Regions from separate parts of the Streptomyces sp. NPDC002490 genome, predicted to be linked through region 1. Evidence: riboswitches for the same ligand, from Rfam matches in the RefSeq annotation. Region 1 holds a riboswitch; each other region holds the start of a gene.
What was found. Region 1 has a riboswitch for cobalamin ahead of ABT092_RS20325 (GHMP family kinase ATP-binding protein). Riboswitches for the same ligand answer to the same signal wherever they lie in the genome.
Positions count from the first base shown of each region.

Region 2: it holds a riboswitch for cobalamin, as region 1 does, so the genes downstream of both, ABT092_RS26300 (ribonucleoside-diphosphate reductase subunit alpha) here and ABT092_RS20325 (GHMP family kinase ATP-binding protein) in region 1, are expected to answer to the same signal.
Region 3: it holds a riboswitch for cobalamin, as region 1 does, so the genes downstream of both, metE (5-methyltetrahydropteroyltriglutamate--homocysteine S-methyltransferase) here and ABT092_RS20325 (GHMP family kinase ATP-binding protein) in region 1, are expected to answer to the same signal.
Region 4: it holds a riboswitch for cobalamin, as region 1 does, so the genes downstream of both, ABT092_RS16345 (cobalamin biosynthesis protein) here and ABT092_RS20325 (GHMP family kinase ATP-binding protein) in region 1, are expected to answer to the same signal.

Region 1 is NZ_JBEOWM010000031.1:44,625-48,582, forward strand. Features, by position in the region: gene ABT092_RS20315 (ATP-grasp domain-containing protein) at 1-615, opposite strand, end outside; gene ABT092_RS20320 (cysteine synthase family protein) at 612-1,634, opposite strand; gene ABT092_RS20325 (GHMP family kinase ATP-binding protein) at 1,631-2,512, opposite strand; cobalamin riboswitch at 2,731-2,940, opposite strand; gene ABT092_RS20330 (TetR/AcrR family transcriptional regulator) at 3,312-3,938, shown strand.
Region 2 is NZ_JBEOWM010000054.1:15,300-19,257, forward strand. Features, by position in the region: gene ABT092_RS26290 (extracellular solute-binding protein) at 1-220, opposite strand, end outside; gene ABT092_RS26295 (GntR family transcriptional regulator) at 524-1,279, shown strand; cobalamin riboswitch at 1,809-1,932, shown strand; gene ABT092_RS26300 (ribonucleoside-diphosphate reductase subunit alpha) at 2,071-3,958, shown strand, end outside.
Region 3 is NZ_JBEOWM010000005.1:148,179-152,136, reverse strand. Features, by position in the region: gene leuA (2-isopropylmalate synthase) at 1-354, opposite strand, end outside; gene ABT092_RS05155 (FadR/GntR family transcriptional regulator) at 539-1,228, shown strand; cobalamin riboswitch at 1,333-1,530, shown strand; gene metE (5-methyltetrahydropteroyltriglutamate--homocysteine S-methyltransferase) at 1,712-3,958, shown strand, end outside.
Region 4 is NZ_JBEOWM010000022.1:49,139-53,096, forward strand. Features, by position in the region: gene ABT092_RS16335 (inorganic phosphate transporter) at 1-1,179, shown strand, start outside; gene ABT092_RS16340 (hypothetical protein) at 1,190-1,426, shown strand; cobalamin riboswitch at 1,597-1,722, shown strand; gene ABT092_RS16345 (cobalamin biosynthesis protein) at 1,867-2,826, shown strand; gene ABT092_RS16350 (cobyric acid synthase) at 2,832-3,958, shown strand, end outside.

The sequences.
Region 1 (3,958 bases):
GCCCGCCCAGGTCAGCGTCTCGGCGCTGTACACCGGGCCGGGGAAGAAGGGCTCCGCGAACAGGCGGCCCATCAACTCGCGCTGCCCCGCCTCGGCCAACGCCGCGTCCAGTTCGGCCTCGTCGCGCACCAACCAGACGTTGCGGCTCCCGGTGCCCGCGGTGTCCTTGAGGATCGCGGGCAGACCGGTGTCCGCGAGGACCCCCTTGCGCAACTGGGCCGGGTCGGCGCCCTCGGTGGCGTCCCCCCGGGTGAGGCCCGCCCCGTGGAGCAGCGAACGGACCCGCGCCTTGTCCCGGGTCAGCCGCAGCACCTGCGGATCCAGCCCGGGCAGGCCGAAGGCGGCCGTCAGTTCGGCGCTCACCGGCATCCAGGTGTCGGTGGAGCCGATCAGCCCGTGCAGTTCGGGCGTGCGCGCGAGTTCCGCGGTGACCGCGGCGACGTCGAAGGTGTCGATCTCCACGACGTCCAGCGCGCCGGGCGGCAGGCGCTCCAGTTCGTACCCGTAGTAGGCGGGGTCACGGGTCAGCAGCACCAGCCGCTCGTCGAGCGCGTCCGCGGCGCGGACCAGGTGGCCCAGTCCGAAGGTGAGGGATTCCAGGCAGACGACCGTCACGCGGTGTCCTCCTTCCGTTCGTCCGGGTCGGGCGTGCGGTCCCACGCCATCGTCGACCAGGGCATGGACATCTGTTGCGGAGAGTCCACCTCGACCGGCGCGAGCCCGGCCGGGTCGAGGGCCTCGGCGTGTCGGGCGTGGACCCGGCTGACGTACCGGTGCCCGGTGTCGGCGCCGACCACCAGGTGGACCCGGTCGGGATGGCGGCGGGCCTCGTGGGTGGCGGTGAGGTAGGCCGCGCCGGTGGACAGCCCGGCGAACACCGCGTGTTCGCGCAGGAGGGCGACCGTGCCGGCCATGGCGTGGGTGAAGTCCATCCAGTGGACGGCGTCGTAGAGGTGGTGGCGAACGTTGTCGAAGGGGATGGAGGAACCGATCCCGGCGATGATGGCCTCGGGGTCGTGGTGGTCCTGACTGCCGAAGGTGACGCTGCCGAAGGGCTGGACGCCCACGAGCCGCACGGACGGGTCGCGCTGCCGCAGCCGCTCCACCAGCCCGCCGGTGGACGCCCCGGAACCCACCCCGCCGACGACGGTCAGTGCCGCCTCGGGCAGCGCTTTGACCAGCTGGTCGGCAACCTCCTGGTAGCCCAGGTAGTGGATGTCGTCGTGGTACTGGCGCATCCAGTGGACGTCCGGTCGTTCGGCGAGGATCTCCCGCACCCGGCGGACCCGTAACTCCTGGTCCAGCTTGAGGCTCGTCGAGGGGGCGACCTGTTCGACGCTCGCCCCGAGGACCTCCAGTTGGGCCCGGGTGGTCTCGTCGACGGTGGTGGAGGCCACGATGTGGCAGCGCAGGCCGTGGCGGTGGCAGGCGAGGGCGAGTGCGTAGGCGTAGATGCCGCTGGAACTGTCGATCAGGGTCTGCCCGGGCCGTACGGCGCCCCGGTCGAGCAGGTGCCGTACGGCGGCCAGCGCCGAGTAGACCTTCATCGACTCGAAGCGGATCAGGACCGTGTCCGGGGACAGCCGGACGAGGTCGGGGGTCTTGAGGGCGTCCGCGATATGGGGGTGGATCACCCGTATCCTCCTTGGGCGAAGGCGCATTGGTGGCCGTGCGAGTGGAAGAAGGCGGAGAGTTCGTCCCGGGCCGAGAAGCCGATCGGGCGGGTGAACAGGAATCCGACCAGGGACCCGGTGTGGGCGACGAAGACTCCGTCGGCCCCGAACTCCTCGCGGTGGGCCAGGGCGGCTTCGAAGGTCCGTTTCGGTAGGACCTCCTGGGAGAGCACGGCGCTGGTGGTCGCGGCGCGGGCCACGGCCGCCGGGTCGCCGGCGGCGAATCCCTTGAGCAGGTCGGTCAGGCAGCGCTCGTACTCCCGTGCCCGCCGCCGGTACTGGTCCAACAGCGCAGGGGTGACGGCCGCGGTGTCCACCCCGCCGGGCTCCACCGCGTAGGCGGTGTGGAAGCCGATGTCGGTGCCGAGTTGTCGGACCACCCGGTGCCGGGCGCTGAGGTACAGCGCGAACTCGTCGAGGAAGACGCTGTCGGCCCGCTCGATCCGGGACAGCACCCGGGTGACGAGGGCGGGGTCGTAGGGCAGGGAGAAGATCCGGAACAGACAGCGCAGGGTGGCGACGACGTCCGCCGTGGAACTCGCCATGCCGACGCCCACGGGCAGTTCGGAGTGCGTGGTCCAGCGACCCGGCGGCAGGGTCAGGCCGTGGTGGTCGAGGAAGAGGTCGACGGCGGCCGTCGCCTTGGCGCCCAGCGGAGACGGCCCCGGGGGCGTGCGCCCCGGGGAGAAGTACACCCAGGAGTGGCGGCCCACCGGGAACGAGACGAGGGCGATGTCCGGCTGGGCGGCCGGACGCAAGGGGCCCTGGTACAACTCGCCGAGTGTGCCGTGGCAGACGCCCGCGAAGGTCCGGGCGGCCCGCTCGTCGCCGGAGGGCATCAGCGGTGTGCCTCCCGGGGCCGGGCCGTCCGGACGGCGTCCCGGGCGGACGGATCGCTCTGACCACTCGTCACGGACCGTTCCTCCTTGGTCATGCAGGGGCCATCGGGTCGTACGGTCGTGCGGACGGGGGTGGGGGAGGGCGCGTGCCGTCGATGAGCGACGGACGCCCGCACCGCGGGCCCAGTCCCCGGAGCCGCCGTGAACAGCGCGCACCGTTCCGCACGCGCGCAGCGGCAGGTCTTCGGACTCGTGGGCACGAGCCCGGGGGCTCACCTACCGGCCGTCGCTTCCCGGCGCTGGTGGCGCCAGTGCCGATGACGGCCTTCGTTCCCACTCACCGCTGCGGGACAGTCCCGGACTCGCACCGGGTTCCCTCTTGCGACGTGACGCCTGAGGCGGCACGAACCGACTGCGGTGGCAGCGTAGGACGCGCACTCCGAACGACGACAGGGGGCGGTGGTGCGGGTTGGCCTGTTGTGATCGTCGAGGAGGGGTTTCGAACGCCGCGCGTCCGCAGGCAGGCCCCCGTGGGCGATCTTCGAACGGGCCCCTCACTGCCGGCGGCGAAGGAAGTTGTCGTGAAACGTTCCCCCGCCACCCACCTGCCGCCGATGCCAAGGGGAAGGCGGGACGGTCCCGGCGCGCGGCGCGCGGAGAACGGCCGTGACGTTCGTGAATGAACCTCAGTCGACGGGGCCTGCGCCCGTGCTGACGTGCGCGCCGGCCCCGTCGACCGGCCGTCTGCCGGGCCCCTCGGGGGCGGCACCACCGCCCCCGGACGCGTAGACTTCCTGGAATGAGTCAGCGCCGATCAGCACCGGGCCGCCCGCGTACCAAACCCGCTGAGGAGCGGCGTGCCGACCTCCTCGACGCCGCCGAGCGGGTCTTCGCCGAACGCGGCATCGACGCCGCGCGGATCGACGAGATCACGGACCGCGCGGGCGTCGCGATCGGCACCTTCTACCTGCACTTCGGCTCGAAGCGCGATCTCATGCTCGCCCTCCAGGCCCGCTTCATCGACCGGCTGGTCGAGCGGCAGGACGCCGTGGTGCGGCAGCTGCCCGCCGACGACTGGGTCGGACGCGTGGACGCCTGGCTCAGCGACGCGGTCCACGCCTATCTGGAGCACGCCGAACTGCACGACGTGCTCTACGGCCACACCCCCATCAACGCCAAGGCGACGGTCCAGGCCAGCCCCGAGAACGCGCACGTCGAAGCCTTCCGGCGGCTCATCACCGAGCGCCCGGACCCGCCCGCGGACGCCCCGGACCCCGCCATGGCCGCGATCCTGATCTACGGCGCCTGGTACGGGGCCACCCACGCACTGCTGCACCACGAGGCCGAGGAGATCGACCGGCTCGCCGCAGAACTCATCGCCGCCATCACCGACCTCACCCATCGCTACCTGCGCATCGAACCCTGACGGGGCGGGCTGCCGGCGGC
Region 2 (3,958 bases), on a different contig from region 1:
TCTCGAACTTGACCTTCGCACCGGTCTTCTTCTCGAAGTCGGCCGCGACGGCCGACTTCCAGGCGTCCGGCGTCGACCCGTCCATGGACCAGACGGTGATCGTCCCGCCCTTCTTCGAGTCGCCGGAGCCCTTCTTGTCCTCGTCCTTGTCGCTGCCGCACGCCGCGACCGAGAACACCATGCCCGCGACACCGATGGCCGCAATGAGCTTGCGCTTCACGTCACCCTCCTCAGGATGCCTACCCCCCACACCCACAGCGAATGACTACGCGAGAAACTGCACGTGGGACTGGGACCTGGCCTTTAATGGTGTAGACCAGTACCCGGAGCTTGGCCTAGACCTTTAGGGGTGTCAAGGGTGTATAAGAAGGGCTGTCACGTCCGTTATCGGACCGACACCTGAGGGGGCTCGGCTCACTCCGGGCACGCCGTGTCACGATGTGAGCCGCTACAGACGGAGGAGCCGGTGGCGGCAGCAGCACGACAGCCGGAAAGGCGGACGATGGCCAGCGAGGTTACCCGGATGGGTACGTCCGCGGCGACGGAAACGGCAACCACGGGCCGCACCGCACGCGTGCCGAAGTACTACCGGCTGAAGAAACACCTGCTCGACATGACCGACACGCTGGCACCGGGTAGCCCGGTCCCACCGGAGCGGACACTCGCCGCAGAGTTCGACACCTCGCGCACCACGGTACGCCAGGCGCTCCAGGAACTGGTGGTCGAGGGTCGACTGGAGCGCATCCAGGGCAAGGGGACCTTCGTCGCCAAGCCCAAGGTGGCGCAGGCGCTCCAGCTCACCTCCTACACCGAGGACATGCGGGCCCAGGGGCTGGAGCCCACCTCCCAGCTGCTCGACGTCGGGTACGTCACCGCCGACGACCGGCTCGCGGAGCTGCTCGACATCACGGCCGGCGGACGGGTGCTGAGGATCGAGCGGCTCCGGCTGGCCAGCGGCGAGCCGATGGCCATCGAGACCACGCACCTGTCCGCCAAGCGCTTCCCCGCGCTGCGCCGGTCCCTGGTCAAGTACACCTCCCTGTACACGGCGTTGGCCGAGGTCTACGGCATCCACCTGGCCGAGGCCGAGGAGACCATCGAGACCTCGCTCGCCACCCCGCGCGAAGCCGGCCTGCTCAGCACGGACGTGGGCCTGCCGATGCTGATGCTCTCCCGCCACTCCGTGGACGGCGAGGGACGCCCCGTGGAGTGGGTGCGCTCGGTCTACCGCGGCGACCGCTACAAGTTCGTGGCCCGCCTCAAGCGCCCCCAGGACTGACCCCGCGCACCCCGGTGCCCCGGCGGGCCGTTTCCGGCCCCGCCGGGGCACCGGCGCGTCCGCTCCGGAGCACCGGAGGAACGGGACGGACGGGCCTCTTCGGGCACCCGACACCCCTCCCCCTCCTGTCCCAGGAACCTCGCACCACAGGCTGGACGACGGCCCGTCGAATGGCGTAGGGCCGACCACGAACCCCGGTTGCGGGGATGTTGTCTGGACCTCTGTCGCCACTTTCAGACCGCCCCCGACCACTCACCCAGCGTGACCACCACGGGAATCCGACCGGCAGACGGGCGGACCCGCGAGGCGGCGCCACGGCGCACCGCGGCGCACCCGCCACCGCCGGACACCGCGCACCCGGCGAGCGCCCCTCCCCGCCCCCGCCACGCCCCGCGAGCGGCCCCGACGGCCGCGCCCCGGGGCCGTGTTCGAGCCGTGCCGCACCGCCCCGAGGGCCCTCGCCACCTACGTGCCGTGCGCCACACAGACACAAGATGTGGGCTCAGCATCGGGACCCGACACAAGATGTATGCTCGTGCTCGCCGCCACCCCAGGGGAATCCGGTGCGAATCCGGAACTGTCCCGCAACGGTGTATTCGGTGTGCTTTCGCACACCCAGCAGTCCGATGACCTGCTGGTGGCGCACCCGTTCCGACCGGTCCGGGTGGAGATGAGACGTCCGGGCCTCGTGGACTGGGCCGGTGGACGCGGCGGACCGCCTTCGGCGGGCACGTCCGCGTGCCCGCGCCCGCTTCCCCGTCAGGCCCGTGCCGAGCGAGGGAGAGCTTCACGTGACGATCGCGCCAGCCGATCCGGCGTCAACCGTCGATCGGGCTCCTGCGAACGAGCGGTCCGCAGACCAAGGCGCCCCGGGGAACCGGGCCGAGCAGACCGACGGCCCCGGGACCGCGCTGCTGCGGACCCTGACCGACCTCACCGCCGACCTCACCGACGCCGACCCCGGCCGGGTCGCCGCCGCCGCGCTGCGCGGCCGGTCCGCCCGCGCCGACGAGGCCGAACTGCGCGAACTCGCCACCGAGGCCGCCGCCGGACTCATCTCCGAGGACCCCGCCTACTCCCGGCTCGCCGCCCGGCTGCTCACCCTCTCCATCGCCGCCGAAGCCGCCTCGCAGGGGGTGCGCACCTTCACCGAGTCGGTCGCCACCGGCCACCGCGAGGGGCTCATCGCCGACCGGACCGCGGACTTCGTCGCCCGGCACGCCGAGCGCCTGGACGCCCTGGTCGACCCGGACGCCGACGACCGCTTCGGCTACTTCGGACTGCGCACCCTGCACAGCCGCTACCTGCTGCGCCACCCGCACACCCGCAAGGTGGTCGAGACCCCCCAGCACTTCCTGCTGCGCGTGGGCTGCGGGCTCGCCGAGGACGACAGCAGCCGCGCGGTGGACGAGGTCGCGGCGCTCTACGGCCTGATGAGCCGCCTCGACTACCTGCCCTCCTCGCCGACGCTGTTCAACTCCGGCACCCGGCACCCGCAGATGTCCTCCTGCTACCTGCTGGACTCCCCCAAGGACGAGCTGGACTCCCTCTACGACCGCTACCACCAGGTGGCCCGGCTGTCGAAGCACGCCGGCGGCATCGGCCTGTCGTACTCCCGCGTCCGTTCGCGCGGTTCGCTGATCCGCGGCACCAACGGCCACTCCAACGGCATCGTGCCCTTCCTCAAGACCCTGGACGCCTCGGTGGCCGCGGTCAACCAGGGCGGACGGCGCAAGGGCGCGGCGGCGGTCTACCTGGAGACCTGGCACTCCGACATCGAGGAGTTCCTGGAGCTGCGGGACAACACCGGCGAGGACGCCCGGCGCACCCACAACCTCAACCTGGCGCACTGGGTGCCCGACGAGTTCATGCGGCGGGTCGCCGAGGACGGCCAGTGGTCGTTGTTCTCCCCCTCCGACGTGCCCGAGCTGGTCGACCTGTGGGGTGACGCGTTCGACACCGCCTACCGCGCGGCGGAGGCCGCGGGGCTGGCCCGCAAGACCATGCCGGCGCGGGACCTGTACGGCCGCATGATGCGCACCCTCGCCCAGACCGGCAACGGCTGGATGACGTTCAAGGACGCCTCCAACCGCACCGCCAACCAGACCGCGGAGCCCGGCCACACCGTCCACTCCTCCAACCTCTGCACGGAGATCCTGGAGGTCACGGACGACGGCGAGACCGCGGTGTGCAACCTCGGCTCGGTCAACCTGGGCGCGTTCGTCGTGGGCGCCCCGGGCACCCCGGCCGACCAGGCCATCGACTGGGAGCGGCTGGACGCCACCGTGCGCACCGCGGTGACCTTCCTCGACCGGGTCGTGGACATCAACTTCTACCCGACCGAGCAGGCCGGCCGCTCCAACTCCCGCTGGCGGCCGGTGGGTCTGGGGGCCATGGGCCTCCAGGACGTGTTCTTCCGGCTGCGGCTGCCCTTCGACTCCGCCGAGGCCCACGCCCTGTCGACCCGGCTCGCCGAGCGGATCATGCTGACCGCCTACGAGGCGTCCGCCGACCTCGCCGAGCGCGCCGGCACCTTCCCCGCCTGGGAGAAGACCCGCACCGCCCGCGGCGTGCTGCACCCCGACCACTACGGGGTCGAACTGCACTGGCCCGAGCGGTGGGCGAAGCTGCGCGAGCGGATCGCCACCACCGGGATGCGCAACTCGCTGCTGCTGGCGA
Region 3 (3,958 bases), on a different contig from region 1:
CACGAAGTCGAAGTCGGTCTGACTGGCGGACGGGTAGCCGACCTCGATCTCCTTGAAGCCCATGGTGACCAGGAGGTCGAAGAACCGGCGCTTGCGCGCGGTGTCCATGGGCTCGGCGAGCGCCTGGTTGCCGTCGCGCAGGTCGACCGGCACCCACAGGGGGGCCCGTTCGAGGTTCCGGGACGGCCAGGTGCGGTCCGTCAGGGGGAGGGCGACCCGTTCCTGCACGGGCAGGTAGCGCTGGTGGGGCATGGCGCTCGGGCGCTGGGGGTTCCAGCGCGGAGCGTCCGCCGGAAGGTCGCCGGAGGGGATGCGCAGGGTGGGGAACGTCGTGCCGGAGAAGGGGGATTCCATGATGCGGGAGCTTCTTTCGGTCGGTCACCACACGACCGGCGCAGCCCGGCACCCGCTGCGGGGTGCCGGTCGCTTCAGACCCCGCAGCGGCAACCGAGGAGGAGCCCGTGCTGCAGCATGCGGGTACAGTAACGACAACTCAGCTCCTCAGACAACTCAAGGGGTGCGGGAAGGTGAATTTCACATGTCACTAGGTGCTTTGCGGCCGTCACCCTTGGTCGAGCAGGCCACGGACCATCTGCGCGAGCAGATCACCGACGGCGAATGGGGCGTGGGGACGAAGCTGCCCGGTGAGAGCACCCTGGCCAAGTCGCTGGGGGTGGGGCGCTCGACGGTCCGGGAGGCGCTGCGGGCCCTGGCCGGCGCCGGGCTGGTGCAGGCGCGTCAAGGGGCGGGCGTCTTCGTGATCGCCACCGAACCCAGGGAGAACTGGTCCGCCCAGCTCCGGCAGGCGGCCATCACCGACGTCTACGAGGTCCGGATGCTCATCGAGGTCGAAGCGGCGCAGTTGGCCGCGCGACGCCGGACCGACCAGGACGTCGTGGCCCTACTCGACGTCCTGGCCAAGCGCCGCGAGGCGGCGCACGCGGGCAACGCCGAGTTCGTCGTGGCGGACATCGCCCTGCACCGGGCAGTGGTCGCCGCGGCGCACAACCCGGTGCTCACCGGCCTGTTCACCGAGTTCATACCCGTACTGCAACAGCGGTTGCTGGACCTGGTGGAACTGTTCAACCTGCGCTTCGACGACCCGAACCACGGCGAGGAGGGGCACGCCGCACTGGTGGAGGCCGTCGTGCAGGGGGACGCCGAGGCGGCCGGGCAGGCACTGCGCGACGAACTCGAACGGACGTTGGAGCTGTTGCGCTCGCTCTGATCCGCCGTGCGCCCCGCTCCCGCGGAGTGTGGTCCGCATCACCTCGCGGGATGCCGGCCGGTCGGTTCGCCCCGTGGTCGCGCCCCGTAGGCTGACCCGCAGCAGTCGGTTCGCCCCGCCCGCCAGGCGGGGTGTCGCAAGAGGGAACCCGGTGGGAATCCGGGACTGCCCCGCAGCGGTGAGTGGGAACGACCGCCGTCATACGCACTGGGTCCGAGGTACCGGACCTGGGAAGCGACGGCCAGTAGGGGTCCGCCGGAAGGTTCCGGCGGGCGCGCCCGCGAGTCCGAAGACCTGCCGACCGCCCGCGCGCGGACCGTTCCGCGCGTGGACATCCCGGTGACCTCGAGGGCGGGTCGGCGCACACACCAGACGGAACGGCCGTGCTCTTGCACACGGGTCGTCGCCGTCCGGTCCGTCGTTCCTTCGCGTTCTCGTCCCGTCCCCGGGACCCCAGGGATCCATCTCGCGAAGGAGATCTCCGTGACAGCGACGTCCGCAGCCGCGGCAGCACGGGCCACCGTGTACGGCTACCCCCGCCAGGGCCGGCACCGGGAACTGAAGAAGGCGATCGAAGGGCACTGGAAGGGTCGGGTCACCGCCGACTCCCTCCGTGCCACCGCCGCCGAACTGCGCGCCGCCCACTGGCGCGCCCTGGCCGCCGCCGGCATCGACGAGGTCCCCACCGGGGACTTCTCGTACTACGACCACGTCCTCGACACCACCGTCATGGTGGGTGCGATCCCCGAGCGGCACCGCGCCGCCGTCGACGCCGATCCGCTCGGCGGCTACTTCGCGATGGCCCGCGGCACCCAGGACGTGGCGCCGCTGGAGATGACCAAGTGGTTCGACACCAACTACCACTACCTGGTCCCCGAACTCGGACCCGACACGGTCTTCACGGCGAACCCGGCCCAGCAGGTCGCCGAGTTGAAGGAGGCCCTCGCCCTGGGCCTGACGGCCCGGCCGGTCCTGGTCGGCCCGATCACCTACCTGCTCCTCGCCAAGCCGGCCCCCGACGTGGCCGGCGACTTCGACCCGTTGACCCTGCTGGACCGTCTCCTGCCGGTGTACGCCGAGGTCCTCGCCGACCTGCGGGCCGCCGGCGCGCAGTGGGTGCAGGTGGACGAGCCCGCCCTGGTCCAGGACCGCACCCCGGCCCAACTCGACGCCGCCGCCCGCGCCTACCGCGCCCTCGGCGCCCTCACCGACCGCCCGAAGCTGCTGGTGGCCTCGTACTTCGACCGGCTCGGCGAAGCGCTGCCCGTGCTGGCCAAGGCGCCCGTGGACGGCCTGGCCCTGGACTTCACCGAGGCCGCGTCCGCCAACCTGGACGCCCTGGCAGCGGTCGGCGGACTCCCCGGCAAGCGCCTGGTGGCCGGAGTCGTCAACGGCCGCAACATCTGGATCAACGACCTGGAGAAGTCCCTCGCCACCCTCGGCACCCTGCTGGGTCTCGCCGACCGGGTCGACGTCGCCGCCTCCTGCTCCCTGCTGCACGTGCCGCTCGACACCTCCGTCGAACGCGACATCGACCCACAGATCCTGCGCTGGCTGGCCTTCGCCCGGCAGAAGACCGCCGAGATCGTCACCCTCGCCCGGGGACTGGGCCGGGGCACCGCCGCCATCGAGGGCGAACTCTCGGCCAACCGGGCCGCCCTCGCCTCCCGCGCCGCCTCGCCCATCACCCGCGACCCCGCGGTGCGCGCCCGCGCCGAGGCCGTCACCGACGCCGACGCCCGCCGCTCCCAGCCGTACGCCGAACGCGCCGCGGCCCAGCGCGCCCGCCTCGGGCTGCCGCTGCTGCCCACCACCACCATCGGCTCCTTCCCCCAGACCACCGAACTGCGCACCGCCCGCGCCGACCTGCGCGCCGGTCGCATCGACACGGCCGGCTACGAGGAGCGGATCAAGGCGGAGATCCAGGAGGTCGTCTCCTTCCAGGAGAAGACCGGGATCGACGTCCTGGTGCACGGCGAGCCCGAGCGCAACGACATGGTGCAGTACTTCGCCGAGCAGCTCACCGGCTACCTCGCCACCCAGCACGGCTGGGTCCAGTCCTACGGCACCCGCTACGTCCGCCCGCCGATCCTCGCCGGGGACATCTCCCGCCCCGAGCCGATGACGGTCCGCTGGACGTCCTACGCCCAGTCGCTCAGCGACCGCCCGGTCAAGGGCATGCTCACCGGGCCCGTCACCATGCTCGCCTGGTCCTTCGTCCGCGACGACCAGCCCCTCGGCGACACCGCCCGCCAGGTCGCCCTCGCCCTGCGCGAGGAGGTGAACGACCTGGAGGCCGCCGGCACCGCCGTCATCCAGGTCGACGAACCCGCGCTGCGCGAGACGCTGCCGCTGCGGGCCGCCGACCACGGGGCGTACCTGGCGTGGGCCACCGAGGCGTTCCGGCTCAGCACCGCCGGCGCGGCCCCCGGCACCCAGATCCACACCCACATGTGTTACGCCGAGTTCGGCGACATCGTCCAGGCCATCGACGACCTCGACGCCGACGTCATCAGCCTCGAAGCCGCCCGCTCCCACATGCAGGTCGCCCGCGAACTCGCGGCCCACGGCTATCCGCGCGAAGCCGGCCCGGGCGTCTACGACATCCACTCCCCCCGGGTGCCGAGCGCGGAGGAGGCCGCCGAGCTGCTGCGCACCGGCCTGGAGGCGATCCCCGCGGAGCGGCTCTGGGTCAACCCCGACTGCGGTCTGAAGACCCGCGGCTGGCCC
Region 4 (3,958 bases), on a different contig from region 1:
ACGGCCAACGCGATGGCGACGACCATCTCAACTGGCGCTATGAAGCCCAAAGCGGCGGTCGCAATGTCCGCCGTGTTGAACTTGGTCGGAGCCTTCCTCTCGGTCGAAGTCGCCAAGACGATCTCTGGCGGCATGATCGACGAAGGCGGCATCCAACCCGAAGTCATCTTCGCGGCGCTCGTCGGCGCCATCCTCTGGAACCTGCTGACCTGGCTCGTAGGTCTGCCCTCCAGCTCCTCCCACGCCCTGTTCGGCGGTCTGATCGGCGCCGCCGTGATGTCGGCCGGCTGGGACTCGGTGAACGGCTCCACCGTCGTCACCAAGGTCCTCATCCCCGCAGTCGCCGCCCCCGTGGTGGCCGGCATCGCAGCGATGATCGCCACCCGCCTGACGTACAAGCTCGGCAACAACGTCAGCGACAAGGCCAGCTCCAAGGGCTACCGCGCCGGCCAGATCTCCTCGGCCGCCCTGGTCTCCCTGGCGCACGGCACCAACGACGCCCAGAAGACGATGGGCATCATCACCCTCGCCCTGGTCACCGGTGGCGCACTGGCCCCCGGCTCCAACCCGCCCATGTGGGTCATCGTCTCCGCCGGTGTCGCCATCGCGCTCGGCACCTACCTCGGCGGCTGGCGCATCATCCGCACCATGGGCAAGGGCCTGACCGACCTGCAGCCGCAGCAGGGCTTCGCCGCCCAGTCCAGCGCCGCCACGGTCATCCTCGCCTCCTCGCACCTGGGCTTCTCCCTCTCCACCACGCAGTCCTGCTCCGGCGCCGTGATGGGTGCGGGCCTGGGCCGCAAGGGCGGAGTGGTCCGCTGGTCGACCGCCACCCGGATGTTCGTCGCCTGGGGTCTGACGCTGCCGGCCGCCGGTGTCGTCGGCGCCCTCGCCGAACTCCTCACCAAGCAGGGCCCCTGGGGCGTCGCCGCGACCGCGGCACTGCTGGTCGGCGGATCGGGTGCGATCTGGCTGCGCTCCCGCAAGGAGGTCGTCGACCACACCAACGTCAACGACGTGGACGACGAGCCCGCGGGCGTCGTCACCACCGCCATGGCCGCGGTCACCCCGCCGCCGGCCGGCGACACCACCGCCGCCACGGGTGACCTCTCGGTGACCCTCCCGGCGGACCCGAACAGCCCCTCGACGGAGTCCGCACCGCGGACCGCCAAGGTGTAAGGAACCCCCAATGAAAATCGACTGGGCAGCACTCGCCTCCGTCTTCGGAGTCAGCCTCGTGGTCACCGTGGTCCTGGTGGGCCTGTTCACCCTCGGCCTCGTCGGACTCTCCAAGCGGGAGGCCGCACTCGCCGGCAACGGACACGCCAAGGGCGGTTCGGCCGCCGTCGCCACCGCCAGCGCCGTCGCCTGCTTCGCCCTCTGCGTCGCGGCCGTCGCCTTCGGCATAAACCTGATCGTCGCCTAACCCCCCAGGTTGCGATCTCCGGTCCGGTCGGTCACCGCCCCCACAGTGGTGACCACCGGGCCTTCGTCGTGTGTGGGGCTTCACACACTGCCCCGCCGCAGGTCAGCGCGCGGTTGACGGGTGTTCTCGGGGCGTGGTGGACTGCCCGGGCCATTACGGCGGCAGCAGAGAGGAAGCCGGTGCGAATCCGGCGCGGTCCCGCCACTGTCACCGGGGAGCGCTCCCCCGCACCGCACGTCACGGCCGTCACGCGGCTGGAAGACCGGGGGCGGCGCCGATCCGGGAGCCAGGAGACTCTCGCCGTCGTCTCCGTCGACCCGGGGCGCGGACCCCGAGTGAGGACACAGCGATGCCGGGGCACCCGTCTGCCCGTCCCGCGCCCCACGGCACGGGACCCCACGACCGTACGCGGACCCGCCGACGCCCGGCGGGCTGAGCCGATGCGGGCCGGGCGCACCTTCGCCTACGGCGCCACCGCCGGACTGATCGGCGACCTCCTCCTCGGCGACCCCCGCCGCGGACATCCGGTCGCCGCCTTCGGTCGTGCCGCGGGCGCCGTCGAACACCTCCTCTGGCGCGACCACCGCGGCTGGGGCGCACTGCACACCGCGCTCTGCGCCGGGGGCGCCGCGGGCGCCGCCGCGCTGGTGGCGCGCGCCGCCGCCCCCTCGCGCACCGCCTCGGTCGCCCTGACCGCCGCCGCCACCTGGGCCGTGGTCGGCGGGACCAGCCTCGGCCACGAGGCCGCGGCCGTCGGCGCCGCCCTGGCCGCGGGCGACCTCGCCGCGGCCCGACGACGGCTGCCGCACCTGTGCGGACGGGACCCCGAGGCCCTGGACGCGGACGGCATCGCCCGGGCCGTGGTCGAATCCGTCGCCGAGAACACCTCCGACGCCGTGGTCGGCGCCCTGGTGTGGGGGGCGATCGGCGGGGTGCCCGGGCTCGTCGGCTTCCGGGCCGTCAACACCCTCGACGCGATGGTCGGCCACCGCTCGCCCCGCCACCGCCGCTTCGGTTGGGCCTCGGCGCGCCTGGACGACGTGGCGGGCTGGCCCGGCGCCCGGCTCACCGGGGCCCTGGCCGTGGTGGCCGGGGGTGCCCCGGCCGCCGCCGCACGGGCCTGGCGCGCGGACGCCCGACGCCACCCGAGCCCCAACGCGGGCGTGGCGGAGAGCGCGTTCGCGGGCGCGCTCGGCGTCCGCCTCGGCGGCACCCTCTCCTACGGCGGGCGGGTCGAGCACCGGCCGGTGCTGAACGGGGACGGGCGGGCCGTCACGGTGGCGGACATCGACCGGGCGGTGCGGCTGTCGCGCCGGGTGGGTTGGCTGACGCTCGCGGTGTGCGTCGCGGGACGCGGGGCGCTCGCGGCCCGGCGCACGGTCACGGGGAAGGGACGGTAGGGGTGCTGCAGGGCGGACTGCTGGTCGCGGGGACCACCTCCGACGCGGGCAAGAGCGTGGTGACCGCCGGGATCTGCCGGTGGCTGGCCCGCCGGGGCGTCAAGGTGGCCCCGTTCAAGGGGCAGAACATGTCCCTCAACTCGTTCGTCACCCGGGACGGCGCCGAGATCGGCCGGGCCCAGGCCATGCAGGCGCAGGCCGCCCGGGTGGAGCCGAGCGCCCTGATGAACCCGGTGCTCCTCAAGCCCGGCGGGGACCGCACCAGCCAGGTGGTGCTGATGGGGCGCCCGGTCGGGGAGATGAGCGCGCGCGGCTTCTTCGGCGCGCCGGGCGGCCCCGAGGAGGGGCAGCCGGTGCCCGGGGGCCGCGAGGCGCTGCTCGACACCGTCGTGGGGTGCCTGGAGGAGTTGCGGGCCACCCATGACGTGGTGGTGTGCGAGGGCGCGGGCAGCCCGGCCGAGATCAACCTGCGGCGCACCGACATCGTCAACATGGGCGTCGCCCGGGCCGGCCGGCTGCCGGTGCTGGTGGTCGGCGACATCGACCGGGGCGGGGTCTTCGCCTCCTTCTTCGGGACGACGGCGCTGCTGGCCCCCGAGGACCAGGCCCTGGTGGCCGGCTACCTGGTCAACAAGTTCCGCGGCGACGTCTCGCTGCTGGAACCCGGCCTCGACATGCTGCGCACCCTCACCGGCCGTCCCACCTACGGGGTGCTGCCGTTCCAGCACGGGCTCGGCATCGACGAGGAGGACGGGCTAAGGGTGTCGCTGCGGGGCACCGTGCGCGAATCGCCGGCCGGCGAGCCGTACGGCACCGAGGTACTGCGGATCGCGGTGTGCGCGGTGCCGTTGATGTCGAACTTCACCGACGTGGACGCGCTCGCCGCCGAACCCGGGGTCACCGTCCGGTTCGTGGACCGGCCGGAGGAGACCGCCGACGCCGACCTGGTGGTGGTGCCCGGCACCCGCGGCACGGTGGCCGCGCTGCGCTGGCTGGAGCGGCGGGGGCTCGCCGCGGCCCTGCGACGCCGGGCCGCCGAGGGCCGGCCCGTGCTGGGGATCTGCGGCGGCTTCCAACTGCTGGGCGAGGTCGTCGAGGACGAGGTCGAGTCCCGTGCGGGCACCGTCGAGGG